Regions from separate parts of the Streptomyces sp. ADI95-16 genome, predicted to be linked through region 3. Evidence: riboswitches for the same ligand, from Rfam matches in the RefSeq annotation. Region 3 holds a riboswitch; each other region holds the start of a gene.
The links. Region 3 has a riboswitch for cobalamin ahead of EES41_RS24270 (ribonucleoside-diphosphate reductase subunit alpha). Riboswitches for the same ligand answer to the same signal wherever they lie in the genome.
Positions count from the first base shown of each region.

Region 1: linked by a shared signal. The riboswitch ahead of EES41_RS32290 (ABC transporter substrate-binding protein) and the one ahead of EES41_RS24270 (ribonucleoside-diphosphate reductase subunit alpha) in region 3 are both predicted to bind cobalamin.
Region 2: linked by a shared signal. The riboswitch ahead of cobN (cobaltochelatase subunit CobN) and the one ahead of EES41_RS24270 (ribonucleoside-diphosphate reductase subunit alpha) in region 3 are both predicted to bind cobalamin.
Region 4: linked by a shared signal. The riboswitch ahead of metE (5-methyltetrahydropteroyltriglutamate--homocysteine S-methyltransferase) and the one ahead of EES41_RS24270 (ribonucleoside-diphosphate reductase subunit alpha) in region 3 are both predicted to bind cobalamin.

Region 1 covers NZ_CP033581.1:7,267,376-7,274,811, forward strand. The annotation lists gene EES41_RS32265 (carboxymuconolactone decarboxylase family protein) at 1-463, shown strand, start outside; gene EES41_RS32270 (GMC oxidoreductase) at 527-2,182, opposite strand; gene EES41_RS32275 (DUF4352 domain-containing protein) at 2,379-2,843, opposite strand; gene EES41_RS32280 (DUF4352 domain-containing protein) at 3,081-3,680, shown strand; gene EES41_RS32285 (peptidoglycan-binding protein) at 3,718-4,560, opposite strand; cobalamin riboswitch at 4,855-4,990, shown strand; gene EES41_RS32290 (ABC transporter substrate-binding protein) at 5,025-6,014, shown strand; gene EES41_RS32295 (iron ABC transporter permease) at 6,011-7,036, shown strand; gene EES41_RS32300 (ABC transporter ATP-binding protein) at 7,033-7,436, shown strand, end outside.
Region 2 covers NZ_CP033581.1:6,302,668-6,310,103, forward strand. The annotation lists gene cobN (cobaltochelatase subunit CobN) at 1-2,207, opposite strand, end outside; cobalamin riboswitch at 2,240-2,397, opposite strand; gene EES41_RS28180 (cobalamin biosynthesis protein CobG) at 2,616-3,857, shown strand; gene EES41_RS28185 (precorrin-8X methylmutase) at 3,862-4,509, shown strand; gene EES41_RS28190 (precorrin-2 C(20)-methyltransferase) at 4,506-5,993, shown strand; gene EES41_RS28195 (cobalt-precorrin-6A reductase) at 6,066-6,902, opposite strand; gene cobM (precorrin-4 C(11)-methyltransferase) at 6,892-7,436, opposite strand, start outside.
Region 3 covers NZ_CP033581.1:5,400,089-5,407,524, reverse strand. The annotation lists gene EES41_RS24295 (GntR family transcriptional regulator) at 1-426, shown strand, start outside; gene EES41_RS24290 (carbon starvation CstA family protein) at 536-2,773, shown strand; gene EES41_RS24285 (YbdD/YjiX family protein) at 2,770-2,967, shown strand; gene EES41_RS24280 (Uma2 family endonuclease) at 3,025-3,609, opposite strand; gene EES41_RS24275 (GNAT family N-acetyltransferase) at 3,687-4,199, shown strand; cobalamin riboswitch at 4,233-4,374, shown strand; gene EES41_RS24270 (ribonucleoside-diphosphate reductase subunit alpha) at 4,526-6,913, shown strand; gene EES41_RS24265 (ribonucleotide-diphosphate reductase subunit beta) at 6,913-7,436, shown strand, end outside.
Region 4 covers NZ_CP033581.1:6,313,277-6,320,712, reverse strand. The annotation lists gene EES41_RS28235 (hypothetical protein) at 1-399, opposite strand, end outside; gene EES41_RS28230 (kelch repeat-containing protein) at 725-2,305, shown strand; gene metE (5-methyltetrahydropteroyltriglutamate--homocysteine S-methyltransferase) at 2,408-4,741, opposite strand; cobalamin riboswitch at 4,896-5,057, opposite strand; gene EES41_RS28220 (NAD(P)/FAD-dependent oxidoreductase) at 5,204-6,685, opposite strand; gene EES41_RS28215 (transcriptional regulator) at 6,820-7,436, opposite strand, start outside.

The DNA of each region.
Region 1 (7,436 bases), 1.9 Mb from region 3:
CGAGGGTCAGCACCCGATCGAGTACGTGTGGGGGGACATGGTCCCCGGCATCGGGATGGCCGCGGCGAACTTCTCGCTGTCCGTCTACGCCCACACCACCCTGGGCCTGCGCGAGTTCGAGGCCGCCCGGCTGCGGGTCGCGCAGATCAACGGGTGCGTCTTCTGCCTCGACTGGCGCACCGAACGCGACGGGCAGAAGGTCGAGGAGGAGTTCGCCGACGCGGTGACCGAGTGGCGCACCACCGACGCCTTCGACGCGCGCACGCGGCTCGCCGCCGAGTACGCCGAGCGGTACACCCTCGACCACCACGGTCTCGACGAGGAGTTCTGGGACCGGATGACCGCGTCCTACAGCCAGCTGGAGATCGTGGAACTGACGATGAGCATCGGCTCCTGGCTGGCGTTCGGCCGCCTCAACCACGTGCTGGGCCTCGACAGCGTGTGCGTACTGCCCGGGCACTGACGTGGTCCGGGGCCGCCCGGCTCGATGAGCGCGGCCGGCCCCGGCCTCGGCCGGTCCGGTCCGCTACAGGTCGGTGGCGATGATCTTCTCGATGTTGCGCTCGGCGAGCGCGGTGATCGTGACGAAGGGGTTCACGCTGGTGTTGCCGGGGATCAGGGATCCGTCGATCACGTACAGGCCGCTGTAGCCGTGCAGGCGGCCGTAGTTGTCGGTCGCCTTGTCCAGGACCGCGCCGCCGAGCGGGTGGTAGGTGAGGTGGTCGCCCCAGACCTTGTTACCGCCGAAGAGGTCGCTCCGGTAGATCGTCCCCTCCTTCGAGTTGATCTTGTCGAAGATGGACTTGGCCATGTCGATGGCGGGCTGCTTCCACGCCCGCTGCCAGTTCAGGTCCACGTTGCCCGTCGCCGCGTTCCAGGAGAACTCGGCGCGGTGGGGGTTCTTGGTGATCGACAGGTACAGCGAGGCGTACGTCTCGATGCCGGTGGGCAGCGGTGCCACCTCGGCGAACGCGCCGCCCGCGTCCCAGTTGTCGATGCCGGCGGTCGGCATGGAGGCCTGGAGCTTCCCCGTCGCGTCCCAGATGTGGTTGGCGCGGCCGCACATGACGTTGCCGTTGTCGCCCCAGCCCTTGCCGACCTCGTCGTTGAGGAGGGGGAGCCGGCCGGTGGCCTTCAGCCTGACCAGCAGCTTGCTGGTGCCGACGCTGCCCGCGGCGAAGAACACCCGGTCGGCGGTGACGGTCTTGGTGGCCGTGGTGTCGCCGGTGGTGTTGATCTGGTCGATGGAGACGGTGTAGCCGCCGCCGGTCGCCGGGGCGACCGAAGTGACCTTGTGCTGCGGGGAGATGGAGACGCGGCCGGTGGCCTTGGCCTGGGCGATGTAGGTCTTCTGGACCGACTTCTTGCCGTAGTTGTTGCCGTAGAGGACCTCGCCGTCGAGCGAGGACCGGGGCACGGTGCCGGCCTCCTCCTGCTTCATGTAGTCCCAGTCGTACACGTTGGGCACGAACACGAACGGGAAGCCGGAGCGCTGGGCGTGCTTGCGGCCGACCCGGGCGTACTGGTAGCAGGGCGCCGTCTCCCACCAGGCCTGGTCGACGTTGGTGACCCCGAGCCCGGCGTTGGCGCGCGGATAGTAGACGTCGTACATCTCGTCGGCGTCGACGGAGGGGAGGACGGCCCCGAACCGCTCGCGCTTCGGGGTGACCGCCATACCGCCGTTGACCAGCGAACCGCCGCCCACGCCGCGGCCCTGGTAGACCGTGATGCCGTTGAAGTCCTCGGCGTCCAGGATGCCCGTGTAGCGGGGGACGTCCTTGTCGATCGGGAATCCGAGGAAGTTGCTGATGGGGGCCTTGGTCCTGGTGCGGAGCCAGAAGGAACGGTAGTCCGGCCTGGTGGTGTTGGCGAAGATCTTGCCGTCCGAGCCTGGGGTGTCCCAGGCCATGCCCATCTCGATCATGTGCACGTCGACGCCGGCCTGGGCGAGGCGGAGGGCGGCGACGGAGCCCCCGTAACCGGTGCCGATGATCAGGACCGGGACGTGCGCCCCGTTGTCGATCGGGGCGGCGGTGGCACTCGTGGCGACGGTGGCGCGGGCGGTCGTGGCGGAGGCACTTCCGGCGACGGCCACCGCCCCGAGTATGGAACTTGTTCTAGCGATGAACCCTCGTCGGGAGAAGCCCTTGGAGCCCTTGTCGGGCATGAAAGGATCACTCATGTGACATTCCTTACTGTGGGGTGGAATGAGAACGAGTTCTACTGCGGCATGCATGTGAAGTCACTAGCTACGACTTGGTAACTTCCGGCAGATTACACAACAGGCGCACCAGGTCACGGCGTGTGTCGACGGCGTGTCGTTGGTCTCTACACGCTCTGGTGCGGGGGGAGTTGGGCCGGAGACGGTCAGCCCGGGGTCAAGCCCCGGAAAGGCTCCACTGGCCGACGTCCTCGGCGAGACCGCCGTTCAGCGCGAACTGCACCGCGGCGAGCCCGGCGTCCTTCGGGAGCCGGAAGGTGACGAAACCGGCCGTCGTGCCGCCGGGGTCGAGGGTGACGGTCTCGGGGAAGGCCGGCCCGGCCGGTACCGAGGCGTTCAGGCCGGCGAACCGCCGCCCCGCGGTGTCCAGCAGGTGCGCGCACGACGCGGGTGAGTCCTTGTACACGGCCGACCCGGTGTTCTCCAGCCGCAGTTGTACGGCGACCAGCCGGTCGGCGTCGTCGGGCGCGGCACTCGCGGGGTCGACCACCCGCACCAGCGTGACGTCGAGACGCTCGCCCGGCAGACCGCCCGAGAGCGGGACGGTCTCACCGGAGCCGCCGCGCGCCGCACCGAGCAGGGCCGGACCGAGGAGGACGAGGGCGGCGAGCGTAGCGCGCATGCCGAAACCACCTCCTGCCGCAAGGGCCACGCAGCCCACGATCCTCCACACCCCCCGCCCCCGCCAGCCCGGGCGCGGCCCGGGGACTCGGATGCGGGGCTGACCTCCAAGCCGGAGGTGAACATCCCGCCGGGGCGGTTAAATGTTCGAATGTCACGGTTCGGGCATAGCCGCCCCTGATTCCGCTTGTGCCCATACGGTGACCGGAATCCAGATCCGCTCCTGTGGGGGTTCCTCATGTCACAGCAGTTCCAGCCGCCTGGTCAGCCTCAGCCCGGATACGGCTACCCGCCCCCGCCCCCGCCGAAGAAGAGCAGCGCGGGGAAGATCGTCGGGTTCTCCTGCCTCGGTGTCGTCGGCGTGGTGGTGCTCCTCGGCATCGTCGCGGCAGTCGTCGGCGGCGACGGCGGCGACTCGGCGACGGGAGCCGCCAAGCCGGCCGCTGCCGCGTCATCGGATGCGGCGAAGGGCTCCGAGGCGAAGCCGACTTCGGCCGCTCCGGACAAGAAGGCCGCCGTGTCCGTCGTCGCGAAGAGGACGGAGTTCAAGAAGAGCGTCATCGCCGATGACTCCGCCTACACCAGCGTTGCGGTCACCATCACGAACAACTCGTCGAAGCCGATCGATGTGAACCCGCTGTACTTCACGATCACCGACACCTCGGGGACCAAGCACATGGCCGAACTCGCGGCCGATGAGAACCAGATCGCGACGGTCGAGCTCGCGCCCGGCGAGAACATCACCGGAACCGTCACCGGCAAGGGCGGGTTCAGCCCCAAGACCGTGACCTATACCGACGGGCTCATCGGCAAGGGCGTTCGCGCCGAGGTTTCATGAGACGGGCCCGGCCGCTGGTCGCGGCCGGGCCTGGGCTTTATGTGCGGGGGACCTGGAGCCTGGTCCAGGACGTGGGGCCGGGGTGGCCGTCGGCGTCGGCGCCGGTGTAGCCGAGTTTCTGCTGCCAGGCGCGGTAGGACGCCACGTCGCCGGAGCCCCAGACGTCCAGGTCGGTGTGCGTGCGGTAGCGGTCGCAGCCGACGGCGACGAGGCGTTGGTGCATGGCGGCGATGATCGGCGAGCGGCGGCCGGTGGTGAAGAACGCGGCCCCCGGGAAGGGCTCGTAGGGGGCGTCGGCGAAGGCGGGCCAGGTTCCGGGGTCGGTGTGGTCGTTCTCCGGTACGTGGGCGTGGGCGTACCAGCCCGCGCGCGAGCGCCATACGGACTCGCTGCGGTTGGAGGTGAAGGAGGTCGGGCGGCCCATGGGCCAGCTGTCCGGGACGCCCCAGTCGCGTATCCAGGCGTTGAGCGCGCCCCATCCCTCGCACGGGGTGTCGACGAGCCGGGCGTAGGTCGTGCCGTTCCAGCGGCAGTACGGGAAGAACAGGGTCTCCACCTGGATGACGACGCTTCCCGCGCGGTTGGTGCGGGTGCCCCCCGCGGCGTCGGCCAGTGACTTGGAGCGGCTGTCGGCGGGAACGAACTGGGTGAAGCGGCCGACGAAGGGGTCCCACAGGATGTGCGGGGCGACCTTCTTGCCGTCGGGGTTGCGGCCGAAGTAGCCGACCAAGTCCTCGTAGGGGGCCAGCGGGAGGGGATTGGCGGCCGTGCCGTTGTCGTCCCAGGTGATGTGGGCGATGGCCTTCGCGGGGCCGCCGTCGGTGGGCGCGTGGTCTCCGATGTCCAGGCGCGTGGCGCCGGGCAGCCAGAGTTCGGGCATGACGTCTCCAGGGCGTGGGGGGCTGCCCCCGACTGCGCGGCGGGGGTGGAGGAAAGCTGCTGCGGCGCGAGGGCCGGGGCGCCGGCGGGGCGGCGCGAACGGCAGAGCTCGGCGGCGAGGGTGCTTGGCGGGGGTGGCGGTCCGGGCGGGGTGTGCGGCCGAAAGGGCCCGTACGGGGCCGGTACGGGGCCCCGTACCGATGAGGATCCCCAGGTACGTGCCTGCCGATACCTGACAGTTGTGCCGAATACCTCAGACCGGCGTCATCGGGGTCGAAATGGATCGAACACATCGGCATGGCAGACTGGGGCGCGTTCACCCGGGCGGTGCAGGACAGGAAACCGGTGCGATTCCGGTGCGGTCCCGCCACTGTGACCGGCCCCCTCGCGGGGCCGGGAGTCAGACACTGACGCGCCGCCCCTTCACGTCGACCGGGGACGAGGATCCCCCGGAGAGGCCTCGCCATGTCGCGTTCCCGCGCCGTTCTGCGCTCGCTCGCCCCCGCCGCCCTGCTGATCCCGCTGGCCGGATGCGGAGGTTCCGCCGGCTCCGCGGACCCGGCCGCCGGGGCGGATGCCGCGCCCGGGTTCCCGTACACCGTCACCAACTGCGGTGTGAGCAGCACCTACCAGGCCCCGCCGCGGCGGGCGGTCACCATGAACCAGCACGCCACCGAGATCATGCTCGCCCTCGGGCTGGAGGAGAAGCTGGTCGGCACCGCCTACCTGGACGACGCCGTGCTGCCCGCCTATCGGCCCGCCTACGACAAGGTCAAGGTGCTGGCCAAGGAGTACCCCTCCAAGGAGGTCCTCCTCGGCGCCAACCCGGACTTCGTGTACGGCGGTTACTCCAGCGCCTTCGACAAGGCGCAGGGCCGGGACCGGGAGGGGCTGGCCAAGGCCGGCATCAACTCCCGGCTCAGCGTGGAGTACTGCACCCGGGGGCCGGTGGGGCTCGACCAGCTCCAGACCGAGATCATCGAGGTGGCGCGGACCTTCGGCGTACCCGAGCGCGGCGCCGCCCTCATCGGGACCGAACAGCGCCGGATCGACGCCGTCACCGCACGGGTGAAGGACAAGGCCAAGCCCGCCGTCTTCGTCTACGACTCGGGCGAGGCCTCCGCCTTCACCTCGGGAGGCAACGGCATCGGCAACGAGATCGTCTCGCTGGCCGGCGGGACGAACGTGTTCGCCGACCTCAAGGACACCTTCGGTGACGTGTCGTGGGAGAAGGTCATCGAGCGCAAGCCCGAGGTCGTCCTCATCTACGACTACGGCGGCACCACCGTCGAAGCCAAGAAGCAGCGCCTGGTGAACGACCCCGCCCTCGCGGAGGTTCCCGCCGTCAAGAACCGCCGGTTCGTGGTGCTCCCGCTGTCCTCGGCCGTCCTGGGCGTGCGCGTCGCCGACGCCGTCGAGTCCCTGGGCCGCCAGCTGCACCCCGACTCCGCGTGAGCCGTCGCCGCGCCCCGGCCGTGGCCTTGCTGCTCGCCGCCGCCCTCGCGGCCTGCGCCGTCGCGGGCCTGGCGCTGGGGCCCGTACGCATACCCCCCGGCCAGGTGCTCGACACCGTACTGGACGGGCCCGGCCGGCCCGGCGCGTTCGCCTCCATCGTGTGGGACGTACGGATGCCGCGCGTCCTGCTCGGCGCGGTCGTCGGCGCCGGACTCGCGGTCGCGGGCACCGTGCTCCAGGCCCTCGTGCGCAACCAGCTCGCCGATCCGTTCCTGCTCGGCGCCTCCTCCGGAGCCTCGGCGGGCGCCGTCGCCGTCATCGTCCTCGGCGCCGGGGCGGGCGTGCTCGGCGGGATCGGCGTACCGCTGGCGGCGTTCGCCGGGTCGATGGGCGCGCTCGTCGCCGTCTACGCCCTGGCCCGGCGCGGGGGCACCATGACCACCGGCCGGCTGATCCTCGCCGGGGTCGCCGTCCAGTACGTCCTGTCCGCGCTCACCAGCCTGGTGCTGGTACTGGCCGCGCACCCCGACCAGATGCGGAGCGTCCTGTTCTGGACCCTCGGGGGTCTGGGCGGGGCCCGCTGGGACGAACTGGCCCTGCCCGCCGTCGCGCTGCTCCTCGGCACCGGGCTGCTCATCGCGCTGGCCCGGCCCCTGGACCTGCTGCTCGCCGGGGAGGAGGGCGCGCGGACGCTCGGCCTGGACACCGGACGGTTCCGGGCCGTCGTCTTCGTCCTCACCTCCCTCGTCATCGGGGTGCTCGTCGCCTACAGCGGGGCGATCGGTTTCGTGGGGCTGATGGTTCCGCACGCCGCCCGCATGGTCGTCGGCGCCGGGCACCGGGCGCTGCTGCCGGTGGCCGCACTGGGCGGAGCCGTCTTCCTGAGCCTGGCCGACCTGCTCGCCCGTACCGCCGCCGCCCCCGAGGAGATACCCGTCGGCGTGGTCACGGCGCTCGTCGGCGGGCCGTTCTTCCTGTGGATGCTGCGCCGGTCCACCCGTACCGAAGGAGTGGCCGGATGACGGCGGACCCGGTGGAACTCGCCGTCGAAGCCGTGCGTTACGAGGTGGACGGGCACACGCTGCTCCACGGGATCGACCTCACCGCCCGCCCCGGCGAGACGGTCGGCGTCGTCGGCCCCAACGGCAGCGGGAAGACCACCCTGCTGCGCTGCGTCTACGGCGCCCTGCGCCCCACGGGCGGCCGGGTGCTGCTCGACGGGGCGGACGCCGGCGCGCTCGGGGTCAAGGACCGGGCGCGGCGGGTGGCGGTCGTCCCGCAGGACGCGGCGGGCACCTTCGGGCTGACCGTCGGCGAGGTCGTCGCCATGGGCCGCAGCCCGCACAAGCGGTTCTGGGAGCAGGACGGCACCCAGGACGCGCGGCGCGTCGCCGAGGCCCTGGAGACGGTCGGCGCGGCGGC
Region 2 (7,436 bases), 900 kb from region 3:
TCCATCGCCTGGACCAGCGCGCGGGCCGCCTCCTCCGCCTGGTCGGCGGTGGTGCGGGTGGCCGCCGACTCGTCGAGGCCCAGCGCCTCGCGCAGGCCCGGCAGGGCCGTCGTACCGCCCCAGATCTGCCGGGCGCGCAGGATCGCCAGGACCAGGTTGACCCGGGCCTCGCCGGTCGGGGCGCCGCCCAGGACGTGCAGACCGTCGCGGATCTGGGCGTCCTTGACCTCGCACAGCCAGCCGTCGACGTGCAGCAGGAAGTCGTCGAAGCCCTCGTCGTCCGGGCGCTCTTCGAGGCCCAGGTCGTGGTGGAGCTTCGCGGCCTGGATCAGGGTCCAGATCTGGGCGCGGATGGCCGGCAGCTTCGCCGGGTCCATCGCCGAGATCTGCGCGTACTCGTCCAGGTGCTGTTCCAGGCGGGCGATGTCGCCGTACGACTCCGCGCGCGCCATCGGCGGCACCAGGTGGTCGACCAGGGTGGCGTGCACCCGGCGCTTGGCCTGGGTGCCCTCACCCGGGTCGTTGACCAGGAACGGGTAGATGAGCGGCAGGTCGCCGAGGGCTGCGTCGGGCGCGCAGGCTGCCGACAGGCCGGCGTTCTTGCCCGGCAGCCACTCCAGGTTGCCGTGCTTGCCCAGGTGGATCATCGCGTCGGCGCCGAAGCCGCCGTCCTCGGCGCGCGCCTGGATCCAGCGGTACGCGGCCAGGTAGTGGTGCGAGGGCGGCAGGTCCGGGTCGTGGTAGATCGCGATCGGGTTCTCGCCGAAGCCGCGCGGCGGCTGGATCAGGATCAGCAGGTTGCCGCGCCGCAGGGCCGCGAGGACGATGTCGCCGTCCGGGTTCGCGGAGCGGTCGACGAACATGTTGCCCGGGGCCTCGCCCCAGTGCTCGGTGACGCTGTCGCGCAGCTCGGCCGGGAGCTCGGCGAACCAGCGCTTGTAGTCGGCGGCCGGGATCCGGACCGGGTTGCGGGCGAGCTGCTCCTCGGTCAGCCAGTCCTGGTCGTGGCCGCCGGCCTCGATCAGGGCGCGGATCAGCTCGTCGCCGTCGCCGGAGACCAGACCCGGGACGTCCTCGACGGGGCCGAAGTCGTAGCCGCCCGCGATGAGGGTGCGCAGCAGCTCCACGGCGCTGGCCGGGGTGTCGAGACCGACCGCGTTGCCGATGCGGGAGTGCTTGGTGGGGTACGCGGACAGGACGAGCGCGACCTTCTTGTCGCGGCGCTCGATGTGCCGCAGCCGGGCGTGCCGGACGGCGATCCCCGCGACCCGGGCGGCCCGCTCGGGGTCGGCCACGTAGGCGGGCAGGCCGTCCTCGTCGAGCTCCTTGAAGGAGAACGGGACGGTGATCAGACGGCCGTCGAACTCGGGCACGGCGACCTGCGTCGCGGCGTCGAGCGGGGAGAGGCCCTCGTCGTTCTCCTCCCAGGCGCTGCGCGAGCCGGTCAGGCACAGGGCCTGGAGGATCGGCACGCCCAGACCCGCGAGCGCGCCGGCGTCCCAGGACTCGTCGTCGCCGCCCGCCGAGGCGGTGGCGGGCTTGGTGCCGCCCGCCGCGAGGACGGTGGTGACGACCGCGTCGGCCGATTCCAGCGCGGCGATCAGCTCCGGCTCGGGGGCGCGCAGGGAGGACACGTAGAGGGGGAGCGCCTGGGCGTCCTTGGCCTCGATCGCGTCGCACAGGGCGTGCACGAAGGAGGTGTTCCCGCTCATCTGGTGGGCGCGGTAGTACAGCACGGCGATCCGGGGACCCGTGGTGGTCCCGGGGGTGCGCTCCAGCGGGCCCCAGGTGGGCGAGGCGGCCGGCGGCTCGAAGCCGTGGCCGGTGAGCAGGACGGTGTCCGAGAGGAAGCGCGCCAGCTGGTCCAGGTTGGCGGGGCCGCCGTGCGCGAGGTAGCCGTGGGCCTCGGCGGCGATGCCGATGGGGACGGTGGAGGCCTCCATCAGCTGGGCGTCCGGGGCCTGTTCGCCGGTCAGCACGACCACCGGGCGGGTCTGGCCGGGGGCCAGCAGCAGGTCGAGGCCCTCCTGCCAGGCGCGGAGGCCGCCGAGGAGGCGTACGACGACCAGGTCGACACCGTCGAGGAGGCCGGGGAGGTCGTCGAGGGGAAGGCGGGAGGGGTTCGCGAACCGGTACGGGACGGGGCCGTCCGCGGCGGCGCGGGCGCTGAGCAGATCGGTGTCGGACGTCGACAGCAGCAAGATCATGCGGCGGCAGGCCTTCCTCGGGGTTTCCGCGCCCCGGGCAGTGAGGACGACGGGAGTTCCTGACTCACCCGGCCGATCGCTCCGCAGGGTTCACAGTGGCGGGACCGCGCCGGATTCGCACCGGGCTTCCTCCCATGTCGCCGTCCTCGGCGATGGCGGACCGAGCGGTCCGCCGCAGGTCATCTTAGGTGCCCGGATCCCCGACCGGGAGTCCGGGCCGCCCTGCGGTACCACCGGGGCCCCGGTGAGGCCGGATCCCGCCATGAGGGCCGGAAACATGCGGTGAAGCGGCGGTGAAGCGGTGGGGGTGCGGGCGGGGGCGCGGGCGGGGGGCCTGCGGTGACGGGTGGTGGCAGGGTGGTGACGGACACAGGCCGGGCAGGGGGAATCCTGGGTATGCTCGCCGCCATGCCCCAGTCCCCCTCCGCCACATCGCGGGACGAACCCGTCATACGGGACCGCGGTGACGCATGCCCCGGCGCGCTCCGGCTGCACGCGGCGGACGACGGGTTCCTCGCGCGGGTCCGGCTTCCGGGCGGGCTGCTCACCGCCGCGCAGGCCGCCGCGCTCGCGGACGCCGCCGACCGGTTCGCGGACGGGCACCTCGAACTCACCTCGCGCGGAAACGTCCAGCTCCGCGGCCTCGCCGACGGCTGCGGCGGGGCTCTCGCCGAACTCCTGGACGCCGTCGGCCTGCTGCCCGCGCCCTCGCACGAACGGGTCCGCAACATCGTCGCGAGCCCCCTCGGGGACCCCGCTCCGGTGCGCGCCCTGGACCGGCTGCTCTGCGCCGACCCCGGGGCCGCCGCGCTCTCCGGCCGGTTCCTGTTCGCCGTCGACGACGGGCGCGGGGACGTCGTCGCCCTCGACCCCGACGTGACCCTGCTCGCGCGCCCCGGCGGCCGGGCGCTGATCCGGCTCGGCGCGGCGCCCGACGCCGCCGAGGTGGCCGCCGCCGACGGCCCCGAGGCGGCGCTGGAGGCCGCCCGCCACTTCCTCGACGCCGCGGCCGGCGCCGGCACCCGGGCCTGGCGCGTCGCCGAGCTGCCCGCCGAACACGCCCTGGAAGCGGGGGAGTTCACCGCCCGGCTGGCCGCCCGCGGCATCCCCGCCCGGTACGTCGCGGACGCGCCCCGCCCGTACGCGGGGCCGCCCGCCCCCGGCGTGCACGGGGACGCGCTCTGCGTCCTGATCCCGCTCGGCCGGCTCCGCACCGCCCAGTGGCGGGAGCTGCCCGGCGCGCTGCGGACCACCCCCTGGCGCAGCGTCATCGTGAGCGACACCACCGCCCGCCCCGCCGGGCTGGTGACCGCGCCCGGCAGCGCCTGGGAGTCCGTGACCGCCTGCACCGGACGGCCCGGCTGCGCGAAAGCCCTCGCGGACGTACGCGCCGACGCGCGCGCCGTCGCGGAACGGGCCCGCGGACCGCTGTCCGTCCACTGGTCCGGCTGCGAGCGCCGCTGCGGGCATCCGCGCGGCACCGACTGGGTCGACGCCGTCGCCACCGCGACCGGCTACCGGCTGACCGGTCCCGGCGTACCCGGCGTACCCGGCGGTCCCGCGCCGCGGCACGTCCCCGCCACCGCCCCCGAACTTGGCGCGGCCCTCCGGGACGCGCGCAACACCCCCCGAGTGTCCGAAGAGCAGTGAAGAAATGAGCGAGTACACCGTGTTCGAGTACGAGAAGGACGGCGCCGCGATCTACCGCCAGTCCTTTGCCACGATCCGCGCCGAGGCGGACCTCTCCGGGCTGCCCGCCTCCGTCGCCCAGGTCGCGGTGCGCATGATTCACGCCTGCGGGATGACGGACCTGCCCAAGGACCTCGGCTACACCCCGGACGTCGTGCTGCGGGCGCGCGCCGCCCTGACCGCCGGCGCCCCGATCCTGTGCGACGTGCAGATGGTCGCCAGCGGGGTCACCCGCAAGCGGCTCCCCGCCGACAACGAGGTGATCTGCACCCTCTCCGACCCGGCCGTACCGGAGCTCGCCGCGAAGATGGGCACCACGCGCAGCGCCGCCGCCCTCGAAGTGTGGCGCGACCGGGGCCTGTTGGAGGGCTCGGTGATCGCCGTCGGCAACGCGCCGACCGCGCTGTTCCGGCTGCTGGAGATGATCGAGGAGGGCGCCCCGCGCCCCGCCGCCGTCATCGGCGTCCCCGTCGGCTTCATCGGCGCCGCCGAGTCCAAGGACGCCCTCGCCGCGCACCCCTCGGGCCTCGACCACCTGATCGTGCGCGGCCGGCGCGGCGGCAGCGCCATCGCCGCCGCCGCCGTCAACGCGATCGCGAGCGTGGCCGAATGAGCGCCGGACGCCTGTACGGGGTCGGGCTCGGCCCCGGCGACCCGTCCCTGATGACGCTGCGGGCCGTCGAGGTCATCGCCGAGGCGGACGTCATCGCGTACCACAGCGCCCGCCACGGCCGCTCCATCGCCCGCTCCATCGCGGCGAAGCACCTGCGCGCCGACCACGTCGAGGAACCGCTGGTCTACCCGGTCACCACCGAGACCACCGACCACCCCGGCGGCTACCAGGGGGCGATGGAGGAGTTCTACGAGGACTGCGCCGCCCGCCTCGCCGCGCACCTGGACGCCGGCCGGACCGTCGCCGTGCTCGCGGAGGGCGACCCGCTCTTCTACGGCTCGTACATGCACATGCACAAGCGGCTCGCCGACCGGTACGAGGCCGAGGTCATCCCCGGCGTCACCTCGGTCAGCGCCGCCGCCGCCCGCCTCGGGACCCCGCTGGTGGAGGGCGAGGAGGTGCTGACCATCCTGCCCGGCACCCTGCCGGAGGAGGAGCTCACCGCCCGCCTCGCCGCCACCGACTCGGCCGTCGTGATGAAGCTCGGCCGCACCTTCCCCGCCGTGCGGCGCGCCATGGAGGCCAGCGGCCGCCTCGCCGAGGCCCGCTACGTGGAGCGCGCGACGATGGCGGGCGAGCGGACCGGGATCCTCGCCGACACCGACGCCGAGACCGTCCCGTACTTCGCCGTCGCCGTCGTCCCCAGCCGGATCGGGAACCCCGGCAGCGTGCCCTCCGGGCCCGGCGGGGTCGTGGTCGTCGGCACCGGCCCGGCCGGACCGCTGTGGCTGACCCCCGAGACCCGGCGGGCGCTCGCCGACGCCGAGGTGCTCGTCGGGTACACGACCTACCTGGACCGGGTGCCCGTGAAGCCGGGCCAGATCCGGCACGGCTCCGACAACAAGGTGGAGTCCGAGCGCGCCGAGTTCGCCCTGGACCTCGCCCGGCGCGGCAAGCGCGTCGCCGTGGTCTCCGGCGGTGACCCCGGCGTCTTCGCCATGGCGACCGCCGTCCTGGAGGTCGCGGGGCAGCCGGAGTACAAGGACGTCCCGGTACGGGTCCTGCCGGGGGTGACCGCCGCCAACGCGGCCGCCGCCGCGGCCGGAGCCCCGCTCGGCCACGACTACGCCACCGTCTCCCTGTCCGACCGGCTCAAGCCCTGGGAGGTCATCGCGGAGCGGCTGCGCGCGGCCGCCGCGGCCGACCTGGTGCTCGCCCTGTACAACCCGGGCTCCCGCAGCCGGACCTGGCAGGTCGCCCAGGCCAAGGAGCTCCTGCTGGAGCTGCGTTCCCCGCAGACCCCGGTGGTCGTCGCCCGTGACGTGGGCGGCCCCACCCAGACGGTGCGCGTCGTCACGCTCGCCGAACTGGAGCCGGCCGAGGTGGACATGCGCACGATCCTGCTGATCGGCTCCTCGCAGACCCAGGTCACGGACCGCCCCGACGGCACCCGTGTCACCTGGACCCCGCGCCGCTACTCGTGACGGCCCGGGCGCGCTGAACACCGAAGGCCCGGGGCGCCGCCGCCCCGGGCCTTCCGCGTCGCACCGGTGCGGTCAGGCGCCGGCCAGCCAGGCCAGGACCTCCGGGACCGCGGAGGTCTCCGGGACGCCCGCGGGCACCGGGGGGCGGCGGACGACGAGCACCGGGATGCCGGCCTCGCGGGCCGCGGTGAGCTTGGGGGCGGTGGCCGAGCCGCCGCTGTCCTTCGTCACCACCACGTCGATGCGGTGCCGGGCCAGCAGCTCCCGTTCGTCGTCGAGGCCGAACGGGCCCCGGGCCAGGAGGACTTCCAGCTGCGCGGGCCGCGGCCCCTGCGGCGGGTCCACCGAACGCACCAGGAACCAGGTGCCGTCGAGCGCGGCGAAGCTGTGCAGGCCCATCCGGCCGGTGGTCAGGAAGGCCCGCGCGCCGAGTCCCGGCAGCAGGGCGGCCGCCTCGGCGAGCGAGCCGGCGAAGGTCCAGGCGTCGCCGGGCCCCGGGGTCCACCCCGGGCGGCGCAGCGCCAGCAGCGGGATCCCCGAAAGGGCCGCCGCCCCGGCCGCGTTGAAGCTCATGCGCTCCGCGAACGGGTGGGTGGCGTCCACCAGGTGCGTGACCTGGTGGGCGCGGATCCAGTCGGCCAGGCCCGCCGGCCCGCCGAAGCCCCCGACGCGGGTCTCGCCCGGCGGCAGCACCGGGCGGGCGACCCGGCCGGCGAGCGAGGTGGTCACGCGGTACGGGGCGGGCTCCAGGGCCTCCGCGAGGAGCCGGGCCTCCGTCGTGCCGCCCAGGACCAGGACGTGCCCGGGGCCGGGCGGCCCGGGGAGCCCGGACTGCCCGGGCCGCCCGGTGGGGTCAGGCCGCCCCGTGGGGCCGGGCCGCCCGGTGGGGACGCCCGGTTCAGCAGGCATGCCGGTCGCGCTCGGGGGAGTACAGGTGGCTGTCCCGGAACTGTTCGGCGCCCAGCGTGCGGCCCACCACGATCACCGCGGTCCGCACCAGCCCGGCCTCCTCCACCTGGCCCGCGATGTCGGCGAGGGTGCCGCGCAGGATCAGCTCGTCGGGGCGGCTCGCCATCGCCACCACCGCCACCGGGCAGTCGGCCCCGTAGTGCGGCAGCAGCTCGTCCGCCACCCGCCGCGCGTACCGCGTCGCCAGGTGCAGCACCAGCAGCGCCCCGCTGCGGCCCAGTGTGGCGAGGTCCTCGCCGGGCGGCATCGGCGTGGCCTGCTGGGCGATCCGGGTCAGGATGACGGTCTGGCCGACGGTGGGCACGGTCAGCTCCCGCTTCAGCGCGGCGGCCGCGGCGGCGAACGCCGGTACGCCCGGGACCACCTCGTACGGGATGCCCGCCGCGTCCAGGCGCCGCATCTGCTCCGCGACGGCGCTGAAGACGGACGGGTCGCCGGAGTGCAGCCGCGCCACGTCGTGACCCGCCGCGTGGG
Region 3 (7,436 bases):
CTGGACATCGGCTACGTGACGGCCGACGACACCCTCGCCGGACTGCTGAAGATCGCCACCGGCGGGCGGGTGCTGCGCATCGAGCGGCTGCGCCTGGCCAGCGGCGAGCCGATGGCCATCGAGACCACCCACCTCTCGGCCAAGCGCTTCCCCGCGCTGCGCCGCTCGCTGGCCAAGTACACCTCCCTCTACACGGCGTTGGCCGAGGTGTACGACGTACGGCTCGCCGAGGCCGAGGAGACCATCGAGACCTCCCTGGCGACCCCGCGCGAGGCCGGGCTGCTCGGCACCGACGTCGGGCTGCCCATGCTGATGCTCTCCCGGCACTCGCTGGACGCCGACGGCGAGCCCGTCGAATGGGTCAGATCGGTGTACCGGGGCGATCGTTACAAGTTCGTCGCCCGACTCCAGCGCCCCGCCGTCTGATCCGTAGTTGACTCTCGTACCGCTATGCGGACGGGGGCTTACGTTCACCGGGCAGGCCCCCGTAGATTCCCTGCGCTTACGCAGATGATCGACGAGGGGACGAGGGATCATGCCGGAACCGGAAGCAACAGGTACAGAACGGAACACGGCGAGTCCGGACACCATTCCGGACTCGCCCCCTCCCACGGGCGGCCTTTCGCCCAGGTCGGTCGCCGCCTGGGTGCTCGTCGCCCTCATCGGCGCCATCGGCTGGGGCGTCCTGGCCCTCTCCCGCGGCGAGGAGATCTCGGCCGCGTGGCTGCTCGCCGCCGCCCTGGGCTCGTACGCCATCGGCTACCGCTTCTACGCGCGGTTCATCTCGGACCGCGTACTGAAGGTGGACAAGACCCGCGCCACCCCCGCCGAACGCCTTGACAACGGTGTCGACTTCCACCCCACCGACCGCCGGGTGCTCTTCGGCCACCACTTCGCCGCCGTCGCCGGCGCCGGCCCGCTGGTGGGGCCCGTACTGGCCGCACAGATGGGCTACCTGCCGGGCACCATCTGGATCGTCGCGGGCGTCATCTTCGCCGGCGCCGTCCAGGACATGGTCACCCTCTTCTTCTCCACCCGGCGCGACGGGCGTTCGCTCGGGCAGATGGCCCGGGACGAGATCGGCCCCGTGGGCGGAGCCGCCGCCCTGATCGCCGTGTTCGCCATCATGGTCATCCTGCTGGCGGTGCTGGCGCTCGTCATCGTCAACGCCCTGGCGCACTCCCCCTGGGGCGTCTTCTCCATCGGCATGACCATCCCGATCGCCCTCTTCATGGGCGTCTACCTGCGCGTCCTGCGACCGGGCCGGGTCACCGAGGTCTCCGTCATCGGCGTCGCGCTGCTGCTGCTCGCCATCGTCGCGGGCGGCTGGGTCGCGGAGTCCTCCTTCGCCTCCACCTTCACCCTGGAGAAGGAGACGCTGGTCGTCTGGATGATCGTGTACGGGTTCATCGCGTCGGTGCTGCCGGTGTGGATGCTGCTCGCGCCCCGCGACTACCTCTCCACCTTCATGAAGGTCGGCACCATCGCGCTGATGGCGGTCGGCGTGGTGCTGGCGATGCCGACGCTGAAGATGCCCGCGGTCACCGACTTCGCGGCGCGCGGCGACGGTCCGGTCTTCGCCGGTTCGATGTTCCCGTTCGTGTTCATCACCATCGCCTGCGGCGCCCTGTCCGGGTTCCACTCCCTGGTCTCCTCGGGCACCACCCCGAAGATGATCCAGAAGGAGACCCAGGTCCGGGTCATCGGCTACGGCGCGATGCTGACCGAGTCCTTCGTCGCCGTCATGGCGATCATCGCGGCCTGCATCATCGAGCCCGGCCTGTTCTTCGCGGTGAACTCCCCCGCCGGCGTCATCGGCACCAGCGTGGAGACCGCCTCCCAGGCCGTCACCCACTTCGGGTTCGCCATCTCGCCCGAGGCGCTCGCGCAGGCCGCCAAGGACGTCGAGGAGACCAGCCTCCTCTCCCGTACCGGCGGCGCGCCGACCTTCGCACTCGGGATGTCGCAGATCTTCTCCTCCGTCATCGGCGGGGCCGGCATGAAGGCCTTCTGGTACCACTTCGCCATCATGTTCGAGGCCCTGTTCATCCTGACGACGGTCGACGCGGGCACCCGCGTGGGCCGGTTCATGCTCCAGGACACCCTCGGCAACGTGCACAAGTCCTTCAAGGACATCAGCTGGAAGCCCGGCGTGTGGCTGGCGAGCGCCGTCGTCGTCGGCGGCTGGGGCTACTTCCTGTGGGTCGGCGTCAAGGACCCGCTGGGCGGCATCAACCAGCTGTTCCCGCTGTTCGGCATCGCGAACCAGCTGCTCGCCGCGGTGGCCCTGGCCGTCTGTACGACGCTGCTGGTCAAGTCCGGCCGGCTCAAGTGGGCGTGGGTGACGGGGGTCCCGCTGGCCTGGGACGTGGCGGTCACGCTCACCGCGAGCTACCAGAAGATCTTCTCGGACGACGTGAAGGTCGGCTTCTTCGCGCAGCGCGACAAGTACCAGACCGGGATCGACGCCGGAAAGGTGCTGCCGCCCGCCAAGAACATGGACGAGATGCACACCGTGGTCACCAACGCCACGGTGGACGGCGCCCTGTCGGCGCTGTTCGCGCTCCTCATCGTCATCGTGCTGCTGGACGCGGCGCGGACCTGCTTCAAGGCCATCAGCAACCCTTCGAGCGTCCGGCTCTCCGAGGTCCCCTGGACCGAGTCGAAGATCGTCGCCCCCGCCGGGCTGATCCCGACGGCCGAGGAGCGGGCCGAGCTCGCCGCGGCCGGCCTGGACTCGGGCGGCGGCCGCGCGAAGGAGCCCGTGGCGTGAGCGGGGTCCGCGCGGCGCTGGCGAGGGCGCGGTACTTCGTACGGGAGTTCTCGGGCGAGGCGGCCTACGACCGGTACGTCGCGCACGCCCGCGCGCACGACCCCGCGGCCGAGGTCCTGACCCGCCGCGCCTTCGAGCGGGCCCGCACGGACTCCCGCGAGGCGGACCCCCGCGAGGGCTTCCGCTGCTGCTGAACCGGTTCCGCGAAGGGCCCCGCCGACGGTGGCGGGGCCCTTCGCCGTTGCTCGGGTTCAGCGCACCCAGTCTTTGAGCGGCTCGGTGGGGAGGGTGATACCGACGGGGTCGGGCAGGCAGATGTCCTTTCCGAAAGGAACGGTCTGCACGGTCTCGTACCGCTGCCCGTCGGGCTCGCTGTGAACCAGAACCAGGCCGTTGTCCCGGTCGATCAGCAGGTAGACCGGAATGCCGGTCTCCGCGTACGCGTGGGGCTTCTCTTTGCGGTCGCGCCCGTCGGTGTCGGAGTCGTACGAGGTGACCTCGACAACCATCAACACCGGAGTCGGATCAGCCCACTCACCCTGGCCGACGAACGCGTCGTCCGGGGCCATCAACGCGTCTGGACGCGCGCGACCCGAGCGGTACTCCTCGACCATCAATCCGCGCTCGACATGCAGCCACTGTTCAGGCCGGTACTGCATGCACATGCGGGCGAGCCAGACAACGATTCGGTCGTGATCCCCGTCCGGCACCGCTTTGACCCCCATCTTGCCGGTGATGAACTCAAGTCGCAGCCCTTCGACCTCCCGGGCGCCTATACGCGCGAGAGTCTCGAAGTCCGCGGTCAGCATCTGGGGCCTGTCGGTCATCACGGTCATGCCTCGCTCGGCTTCCTCGACGGTCTGATCCGACGATAGCGCCGGGCACCGACGACCGTCCCGCAGAATCGTTCCCCATGGACATCGTGATCAGAACAGCCGTGCCCAGTGACTACGCGGAACTGGGTGACATCACCGCGCGGGCCTATCTCGACGACGGGCTCCTGGACGACAACGAGGACGACTTCTACGAGCGCGTGCTGCGCGACGTCGCCGGGCGGGCCGGGGAGGGCGAGGTGATCGTCGCCACGCTCGACGGGGTCCTGCTGGGCGGGGTGACCTTCGCCCCGCCGGGCAGCCGCATGGCCGACGTCGCCGGACCCGGCGAGGCCGAGTTCCGGATGCTGGCCGTCGACCGGGCGGGGCGCGGGAAGGGGGCCGGCGAGGCGCTGGTGCGGGCCTGCGCCGAGCGCGCCCTGGCCATCGAAGGGGTGAACCGTCTGCTGCTCTCCACCCGGGCGCAGAGCCCCGCCGCGCACCGGATCTACGAGCGGCTGGGCTTCGTACGGACCCCGGAACGGGACTGGTCACCAGTCCCCACGGTGCCGCTGCTGACCTACGCGTTGGAGCTGCGCGTACTGGACCGGTAGCAGGCCGACACAAGATGTGGGGGGTCGCGCATCAACGGCCCCCCACATGTATGCTCATCCTCGCTGTCGTCGCAGGGGAATCCGGTGTGAATCCGGAACTGTCCCGCAACGGTATGAAGTACACCCATTGGTGTCACCGCAAGTCCGATGACCTGCCGACAGTGCGCCCGGCTCGACCGAACCGGGTGCCGATACGTCCGGGCCCCGCGGTTGGGCCGGTGGACGCCGCGCGGTGTGCCCTCCGAGGTCCCTGTCCGCGCGCGCCCGCTCGCGCCCCGCACCGCAGGTGCCCCGGAGCCGAGCGAGGGAGAGCTCCCCCCGTGACCATCGCGCCTTCCGCACCGCGCGCCGAGTCCGACCCGTCCGACACCGGAATCGAGACCGGGGGACCTGGGGCCGCGCTGCTGCGGACCCTCACCGAGCTGACCGCCGACCTTCCCGACACCGACCCCGGCCGGGTCGCCGCCGCCGCACTGCGCGGCCGCAGCGCCGCCGCCGACGAGGCCGAGCTGCGTTCGCTCGCCACCGAGGCCGCGGCCGGTCTGATCTCCGAGGACCCGGCGTACTCCCGGCTCGCCGCCCGGCTGCTGACGCTCGCCGTCCGCGACGAGGCCGCCGGCCAGGGAGCCACCTCCTTCTCCGCCTCCGTCGCCGTCGGTCACCGCGAGGGCCTGATCGCCGACCGCACCGCCGCGTTCGTCAAGACCCACGCGGCCCGCCTGGACGCGCTGGTCGAGCACACGCTCGCCGAGGGCGCGGACGACCGCTTCGGCTTCTTCGGCCTGCGCACCCTGCACAGCCGCTACCTGCTGCGCCACCCGATCACCCGCCAGGTCGTCGAGACCCCGCAGCACTTCATGCTGCGCGTGGCCTGCGGACTCGCCGCGGACGAGAGCGTCCAGGCCGTCGAGGAAGTGGCCTCGCTCTACCGGCTGATGAGCCGCCTGGACTACCTGCCGTCCTCCCCCACGCTCTTCAACTCCGGCACCCGGCACCCGCAGATGTCCTCCTGCTACCTGCTGGACTCCCCGCTGGACGAGCTCGACTCGATCTACGACCGCTACCACCAGGTCGCCCGCCTCTCCAAGCACGCCGGTGGCATCGGTCTGTCGTACTCCCGCATCCGCGCCCGCGGTTCGCTGATCCGGGGTACGAACGGCCACTCCAACGGCATCGTGCCGTTCCTGAAGACCCTCGACGCCTCCGTCGCCGCCGTGAACCAGGGCGGCCGCCGCAAGGGTGCCGCCGCCGTCTACCTGGAGACCTGGCACGCGGACATCGAGGAGTTCCTGGAGCTCCGCGACAACACCGGTGAGGACCAGCGCCGCACCCACAACCTGAACCTGGCGCACTGGGTGCCGGACGAGTTCATGCGCCGCGTGAACGCCGACGCCGACTGGTCGCTGTTCTCCCCGGCCGACGTGCCCGAGCTGGTCGACCTGTGGGGCGACGACTTCGACGCCGCCTACCGCAAGGCCGAGGCGGACGGCCTGGCCCGCAAGACCATGCCCGCCCGCGACCTGTACGGCCGGATGATGCGCACCCTCGCGCAGACCGGCCAGGGCTGGATGACCTTCAAGGACGCCTCCAACCGCACGGCGAACCAGACCGCCGAGCCGGGCACCGTCGTCCACTCCTCGAACCTGTGCACCGAGATCATCGAGGTCACCAACGACGGCGAGACCGCCGTCTGCAACCTCGGCTCGGTCAACCTGGGCGCGTTCGTCCTGACGGAGACCGGCGAGATCGACTGGGAGCGGCTGGACGAGACCGTCCGCACCGCCGTGACCTTCCTCGACCGCGTGGTGGACATCAACTTCTACCCGACCGAGCAGGCCGGGCGTTCCAACGCCCGCTGGCGTCCGGTGGGTCTGGGCGCGATGGGCCTCCAGGACGTCTTCTTCAAGCTGAAGCTGCCCTTCGACTCCCCCGAGGCGAAGGCGCTGTCCACCAAGCTCTCCGAGCGCATCATGCTGGCCGCGTACGAGGCCTCCTGCGACCTCGCCGAGCGCAGCGGCCCGCTGCCGGCCTGGGAGCAGACCCGCACCGCCCGCGGCGTCCTGCACCCGGACCACTACAACACCGAGCTGAACTGGCCGGAGCGCTGGGACGCGCTGCGCGCCCGGGTCGCCGAGTCCGGCATGCGCAACTCGCTGCTGCTGGCCATCGCCCCGACGGCGACGATCGCCTCCATCGCCGGTGTGTACGAGTGCATCGAGCCGCAGGTCTCCAACCTCTTCAAGCGCGAGACCCTGTCGGGCGAGTTCCTCCAGGTCAACGGCTACCTGGTGGAGGAGCTGAAGAAGCTCGGCGTGTGGGACGCCCAGAGCCGCGAGGCGCTGCGCGAGGCCAGCGGTTCCGTCCAGGGCTTCGGCTGGATCCCGGCCGAGGTGCGCGAGCTGTACCGCACGGCGTGGGAGATCCCGCAGCGCGGTCTGATCGACATGGCGGCCGCCCGTACGCCGTTCCTCGACCAGTCGCAGTCGCTGAACCTGTTCCTGGAGACGCCGACGATCGGCAAGCTCTCCTCGATGTACGCGTACGCCTGGAAGCAGGGCCTGAAGACCACGTACTACCTGCGTTCGCGCCCGGCGACGAAGATCGCCCGCGCCGCGCAGGCGGCCACCCCCGTCGCGCTGCCCCAGGCGGTCGCCGACGCCGAGGCGCTGGCCTGCTCCCTTGAGAACCCCGAGTCCTGCGAGGCCTGCCAGTAATGAGCTCCACCGACCAGAAGAACCTCCTCGACCCGGGCTTCGAGCTGACCCTGCGCCCCATGCGCTACCCGGACTTCTACGAGCGCTACCGGGACGCGATCAAGAACACCTGGACCGTCGAGGAGGTCGACCTCCACTCGGACGTCGCGGACCTCGCGAAGCTGACGCCCGCCGAGCAGCACATGATCGGCCGGCTGGTCGCGTTCTTCGCGACGGGTGACTCGATCGTCTCGAACAACCTGGTGCTGACGCTCTACAAGCACATCAACTCCCCGGAGGCGCGCCTGTACCTGTCGCGCCAGCTGTTCGAGGAGGCCGTGCACGTCCAGTTCTACCTGACGCTGCTGGACACCTACCTGCCCAACCCGGACGACCGCGCGGCCGCCTTCGACGCGGTCGAGGAGATCCCGTCGATCCGCGAGAAGGCGCAGTTCTGCTTCAAGTGGATCAACGAGGTCGAGAAGCTGGACCGGCTGGAGACTCAGGCCGACCGCCGCCGCTTCCTGCTGAACCTGATCTGCTT
Region 4 (7,436 bases), 910 kb from region 3:
GAGGTCCGCCTCGGGGCGGCCGCGACCGGGGGCCGTCGGCCGGAGCACGGCCACCCGCACCCGGACGTGGTCCTTCACGGCGCGCAGGAGCGGGTCGAGCGCGGGGGCGGCCGGATGGCCGGCGAGGGCGGCGCGCAGGGCGCCGGGGACGGGCTCGCGGAACGCGGGGCCGCCGTCGAGGAGGAGCACGGAGGAGAGGTCGTAGAGGGCCGCCGCCCGGGCGGCCGGCGGGCCGGTCTCCGCTTCGGGGGCGGCGGCGATCGCGCACAGCGTCCGCGCGAGGGACTGCCAGACGGCGAGCGCGGCGTCGTGCCGGTCACGGTCACGGTCCCGCGCGGGCGCTACGGCGGGCGCAAGGGCGGGTGCAACGGCGGGCGGGAGGGCGGAATGGAGGAGCATCTCTTCGTCCTGCGGTCGGTGGCCGACAAAACGGGCCGGTGCCCCCCGGGGACCGTCCGGCCCCGTCCCCTCGCCCTCTGCGGGCTCAACGACGCCGGGCGCGTGGGGAAACGGTCCGGCAACCCCGGGTGGCCGAACGGGCGAGCCCGGCATGATCCGAAGGACAGGCCCTGGATCGGCCCGCCGCGGGGGTGACCGGGCGGGCGTCGGTTGAGCCGTTCAGTCGCCACGGTGAGCGACAGTCGCATCACCGTATGTAATTTCATCGTGCTCCCCTTCCGTCGGCGGCGGACCGCGCCGCACGGCAACCAGGAAAGAGGTCCCGATGAGGCGCATGCGGCACAGCGACCAGGACGAATCCCCGCCGGGCCGGACCAGATACCGAGGCTGGCGGCGGCTGGCCGTCCTCGCCGTCGCTCCGCTGCTGGCCCTGCCGTCCACCGCGGCGAGCGCCCAGGGCGTGTGGCTGACCCTCCCCCAGATGCCGACCGCGCGCGCCTACCTCGCGGGCGCGGCGGCGAAGTGCCCGGAAGGGCTCCACGGCACCTGTGTGTACGCCGTCGGGGCCGACGCCAAGCTGGAGGCGTACAGCCCCGCGGTCGGCACCTGGGCCACCCTGCCGCCGCTGAAGACCCCGCGCTCGAACCTCGCGTCCGCGACGGCTCCCTGTCCCGGCGGGGTCCGGGGCGACTGCGTCTACGCCATCGGGGGGCTGGTCGGCGGCACCACCGCCGTGGCCACCGTGGAGGCCTACAGCACCGAGACCAACGCCTGGCTGTCCCTGCCCTCGCTGCCGGGCGGCCCCCGCGCCTCCCTGGGCGCGGCCACGGCGCCGTGCCCGACCGGGGTCGGCGGACTCCGCGGTACCTGCGTCTACGCCCTCGGCGGGACGACCCTCACCGGTGCCGACCCGATCCTGACGCGGGTGGAGGCGTACAGCCCGGCCACCAACACCTGGGCCACCGTCTCCTCCCTGCAGACCGCCCGTTCCGGCCTCGGCGCCACCGGCGCGCCCTGCCCCGGTGACCTGGGCCTGCGCGGGACCTGTGTCTACGCCGTCGGCGGCGGCAACACCGGCGACGCCGCCCTCGGCACCGCCGAGGTGTACAGCCCCGAACTCGACGGGTGGCAGCCGCTGCCCGACATGCCGACCGAGCGCGGTCTGACGGCCGCGGCCACCGCGCCCTGCCCCGACGGCATGACCGACGGCTGCGTGTACGCCGTGGGCGGTACCAACGGCACGGACAACCTGGCCGCGCTCGACGCGTACAGCCCCGTCACCAACGCGTGGGTGACGCTGCCCCCGATGCCGACCGCGCGCCGGGCCCTCGCCGCGGCGGCCGCGCCGTGCCCCAAGTCCCGCAAGAGCGACTGCGTGTACGCCCTGGGCGGCGTCCCGGGAGCCGACGAGACCCCGACGGCGAGGGCCGAGGCCTTCGCGATCGAGGGCTCCGAGCAGCGGCCCGGCAGCGACCAGCAGCCGGAGCGGCCGACCCAGCCGGGCGCGGTCACGCCTCCCGGCGGCGGCCAGCAGCAGAACCCCGGCGGGCCGACCTGGCCGGACCACCAGCAGCGGCCGCCGGCCGCCGAGCAGCAGCCGGGCGGCGCCCAGCAGCCCGGTGGCGGCCAGCAGCCCGGAGGAGCCCAGCAGCCCGGTGGCGCCGCGCAGCCCGTCGGCGGGCAGCGGCCCCCGGCCAGGCCCGACCAGCAGCAGGCGCAGCCCGGCACGGGACAGCAGCAGAAGCCGGGCCGGAAGCCCGGCCAGAGGCCGCCGGCGAAGCCCGGTCAGAAGCCTTCCGCGAAGCCCGCTCCGAAGCCCGCCCCGGACACCTACCCGCAGGAGGGCCCGGAGGACGAGCTGCCCTTCGTCCGGCCTCCGATGGAGGAGCCGGACGGTTCGTCGTAGGAGTTCGAGCCCCCGGCGCGCTGACACGGCGCTGACCGCCCTCGCGGGCGCGGACCGCAGGAGTTGCGGGCCGCGCCCGCGAGGCGTGCCGGGCCCGCCGGCTCAGCCGCCCGCGAGCTCCGCGCGGACCGTGCGGGCCGCCGCCACCAGGTGCTCCAGTGAGGTCCGGGTCTCCGCCCAGCCGCGCGTCTTGAGGCCGCAGTCCGGGTTCACCCACAGCCGCTCCGCCGGGATCGCCCGCAGGCCCTCGCGCAGCAGGGCCACCGCCTCCTCGGTGCTCGGCACCCTCGGCGAGTGGATGTCGTAGACGCCGGGGCCGACCTCGCGCGGGTAGCCGGCGCCCGCGAGTTCCCGGGCCACCTGCATGTGCGAGCGGGCCGCCTCCAGGCTGATGACGTCCGCGTCCAGGTCCTCGATGGCCCGCAGGACGTCCCCGAACTCCGCGTAGCACATGTGCGTGTGGATCTGGGTGTCCGGCCGGACCCCGGCGGTGGTCAGCCGGAAGGACTCGGTGGCCCACTCCAGGTAGGCGGCGTGGTCGGCGGCCCGCAGCGGCAGCGTCTCGCGCAGGGCCGGCTCGTCCACCTGGATGACGGAGGTCCCGGCCGCCTCCAGGTCCGCGACCTCGTCGCGCAGGGCGAGCGCGACCTGCCAGGCCGTGTCGCCGAGCGGCTGGTCGTCCCGTACGAAGGACCACGCCAGCATGGTCACGGGGCCGGTCAGCATGCCCTTGACGGGCAGCCCCGTCAGGGACTGGGCGTACGAGGTCCAGCGCACGGTCATCGGCTGCGGGCGGGAGATGTCCCCGGCCAGGATCGGCGGCCGCACGTACCGGGTGCCGTACGACTGGACCCAGCCGTGCTGGGTGGCGAGATAGCCGCTGAGCTGCTCGGCGAAGTACTGCACCATGTCGTTGCGTTCGGGCTCGCCGTGCACGAGGACGTCGATGCCGGTCTTCTCCTGGAAGCCGATGACCTCGCGGATCTCGGCGGCGATGCGCTCCTCGTACCCGGCGGCGTCGGTCCGCCCGGCCCGCAGGTCGGCGCGGGCGGCGCGGAGTTCGCCGGTCTGCGGGAACGAGCCGATGGTGGTGGTCGGCAGCGGCGGCAGGCCCAGGCGGGCCCGCTGGGCAATGGAGCGCTCCGCGTACGGGAGGGCGCGGCGGGTGTCGGCGCCGGTGACGGCGGCGGCCCGGGCGCGGACGGCCGGGTCGCGGGTGAGCGCGGACCCGGCGCGGCTCGCCAGCGCGGCCCGGTTCGCGGCCAGTTCGGCGGCGATGACCCCGGTGCCTCCGGCCAGGCCCCGGGCGAGGGTGGCGGTCTCGGCGGTCTTCTGCCGGGCGAAGGCCAGCCAGCGCGCCACCTGCGGGTCGAGGTCCCGTTCGGCGGCGACGTCGAGCGGGACGTGCAGCAGGGAGCAGGAGGGGGCCACGTCCACCTGTCCGGCGAGGCCGAGCAGGGTGCCGAGGGTGGTCAGGGACCGCTTGAGGTCGTTGACCCAGACGTTGCACCCGTCGACCACACCGGCGACGAGCCGCTTGCCGGGGATGCCGCCGGCGGCGGCGAGGTCTTCGAGGTTGCGGGCGGCGCGCCCGGTGAAGTCGAGGGCGAGGCCTTCGACGGGGGCGGCGGCGAGCACGGGCAGGGCCTCGCCGAGCCGGTCGAAGTACGAGGCGACGAGCAGCTGGGGCCGGTCGGTGAGGGCGCCCAGCTCTCGGTAGGCGCGGGCGGCCGCGTTGAGTTCGGCGGGGGTGCGGTCCTGGACCAGGGCGGGCTCGTCGAGCTGGACCCATTCGGCGCCGGCGGCCTTCAGTTCGGCGAGGACGCGGGCGTAGGCGGGCAGCAGCCGGTCGAGCAGGGTGAGCGGCTCGAAGCCGGGGGCGACGCCGGGGGCGGGCTTGGCGAGCAGCAGGTAGGTGATCGGCCCGACGAGTACGGGCCGGGCGGCGAGGCCGAGGGCGGCCGCCTCCCGGTACTGGGCGAGCTGCGCGCCGGGGTCGGCCGTGAAGGCGGTGCCGGGGCCCAGTTCGGGGACCAGGTAGTGGTAGTTGGTGTCGAACCACTTGGTCATCTCCAGCGGCGCCACGTCCTGGGTGCCGCGGGCCATCGCGAAGTAGCCGTCGAGCGGATCGGCCTCATGGGCGGCGCGGTGGCGGTCGGGGACGGCGCCCAGCATGACGCTGGTGTCGAGCACGTGGTCGTAGTACGAGAACTGGCCGGTCGGTACCTCGGTCAGGCCGGCGGCGGCCAGCTCCAGCCAGGCCTCGCGGCGCAGCCGGGCGGCGGTGTCGTGCAGCTCGGCGGCCTGGACGCGGCCCTTCCAGTACCCCTCGACGGCCTTCTTCAGCTCCCGCTGGGGGCCTTGTCGGGGGTAGCCGTGCACGGTCGCCCGTACGGCGGGCGCGGGTGTGGCGGGTGTGGCGGATGCGGTGGTCACAGAACTCTCCTTCGCGAGCGTGTCTGAGGACGGATCCCGGCGACGGGACACGGGCACGCGAACGCGAAGGGATGGCAGAGGTGCACGCCGACCCGCCCGAGAGGTCACCGGAATCTCCGCGCGCGGACGTGGGTCCGCACGGCGGGCAACGGGCAGGTCTTCGGACTCGCGAGCACGCCTGCCCCGACCTGTCGGTCGGGGACGGACACCTACTGGCCGTCGCTTCCCAGGCCCGTCCGGGCCCAGTGCGTATGACGGCGGTCGTTCTCGCTCACCGCTGCGGGGCAGTCCCGGATTCCCACCGGGTTCCCTCTTACGACGCTTCCCGCCTGGCGGACGGGGGCGAACCAGCTGCACGGCCCACCTTACGGGAGCCGAATGTCAGATCGGGGTCAGATGACCTGCCGATCTCGGGTGCTCGCGGGGCACCGCGCGGACGGGGTGACCGGCTGCTGAGGGCCGCTACGCCCCCGGCGGGCCGTGGTGGGAGGGGTAGGCGGTGGTCTCCGGGGCCGTGGGGAGGCGCCACTTGGACAGGACGCGCACCACCGTGCCGGGGCTGAGCAGGGTGTTCGGCGGGGCGGACAGGGACAGGACGCCGAAGAAGGGCGCGGAGATCCCCGGATCGGCGGTGGCCCCCGCCATCACCCGGGACATGTACTTCTGCAGGATCCGGGTGGCCCGGTCCGGCGGCGGCCCCTCGGTCCCCGGGTAGCGCTGGTCCTCGCTGGTGGCGATCTGCCAGGCCACCTCCGCCGCGGCGGCCGTCCGCCGCTGGAGCCGGCGGGCCGCGCCCGGGATCTCCGCCGGCCCCAGGTCACCGATCGCGGCGGCGAGGGCGTCCGCCGCGAGCGCGGCCACCGTCATCCCGTGCCCGTACACGGGGTTGAACCGGCACGCGGCGTCGCCGAGGACGATGAACCCGGCCGGCCAGCGCTCCATCCGCTCGTAGTGGCGCCACTCGTTCGCCGTCCCCCGGAACCCGGTCGCCGGGGAGAGGGGTTTCGCGTCGCGGATGGCGTCGTAGAGGGCGGGGCTGCGCAGCGTACGGGCGAAGTCGAGGAACTCCTCGTCCTTGGTGGGCGGGGCGTGCCCGCTGCCGTAGCCGAGCAGGGTCACCAGCCAGCGGTCACCGTCCAGCGGGACCAGCACGCCCCCGCGCGGGCTGTCCGGCCGGCCCTGGACATACACGCCGCGCCAGCGCCGCCCGGGGTCCTTCGGGGCCGCGAAGGAGCGGCTGGAGTAGGCGAGACGGGAGTCGCAGCGGGAGGCTTCGGGCACCTCGTACCCCAGGGCTGCCAACCAGTCGGAGGCCTTGGAGGTGCGGCCGGTGGCGTCGACCACGAGGCGCGCGGTCAGCGGCTCGCCCTCGCGCAGTCGCACGCCGGTCACCGAGCGGCCGTCGGCGCCGGCGACGAGCCCGGTGGCCGCGGAGCCGGCCCGCACCCGGATGCGCCCGTCCCGCAGCACCTCCTGGCGCACCGTCCAGTCGATGACCTCCCGGCCGGCGAGGAGGACTTCGGCGCCGGGGACGGCGCCGAACCAGCCGGCGGGGCTCAGCCAGAGGAAGTCCCGGGGCGATTCCAGCACCGCGGCCCCGGCCGCCACCAGCTTTCCGGTGATCCCCGGAAGCATCTGTTCCATCAGCTCCAGGCCGCGCGACCACAGCACGTGCACGTGCCGGGACTGCGGAACGCCGGGCCGGAACGCCGGCCCGGCCTCGGGCAGTTCGTCCCGCTCGACGAGGGTGACGCGGGCGAACTTCGTGGCGAGCGCCCGGGCGGCGAGCAGCCCGGCCAGGCCCGCGCCGAGCACCACCGCGTGGTCCTCCGCGTGGTCCTCCGCGGCGGGGTCGTTGCCGAGGTCGTCACCGGGTTGGCAACCGGGGTCGTTCGGACGGCTCGTGGGAGAACCTGCCGGGTGGTTGTCCGTCTCGTTGTCCATACCGGCGAGTCTCGCGGGACGGCCGCGGAACAGGCCGCCCCGGCCGGGGCGCCCTGAGGCATCCCGGGGGCGGAAAGGCTCACACCCGGGGCGCCCGCCGACCCTCCGCCGCCCCTCCGGCGGCCCCGGGCCGTTCAGCGCGCGGTGGTCGCCGAGACCAGGACGTCGCCGGCCGCCACCCGCGCGTACAGCACCGTGCGGCCCGTGCGGCGGCGCAGGATCAGGCCGGCCGCCAGCAGCACCTTCAGCTGGCCGGCCACCGCGCCCAGGCTCAGCCCGGTCAGCGCGACCAGCTGGGTCGTGGACTTCGGGCTCTCCAGCAGCACCAGCACCCGCGCCCGCACCGGCCCGAGCAGGGCGACCAGCGCCTGCGGGGCCGGTGCCGTGGCCGGCTGGGTGAGCTGGCCCTCGCACGGATACACCAGGGCGTGCCGGTGGGCCCCCCGCCAGGCCACCCACCCGTGCCGGGGCGTCACGGGGACGAAGACCAGCCCGGCTTCCCCCGACAGCCCGCGCGGCGGGCGCTGCTGGAGGTTGATCCGCAGCCGCCCCTCCCCGAGCCAGGCCATCCCCGGCCGCATCCCCGACAGGGCCGCCGACCACCCGCCGAGGCTCAACTGCCGGGTGCGGACCAGGACATCGGCCTCGGCGACCCGGCGACGGCGCTCCCAGTCGGGTCGCACGGCCTCGGCCCAGACCCACTCCAGCAGCTCGGCGGTGCGCGGCCCCAGCCCCCGGGCGCGCAGGGCCG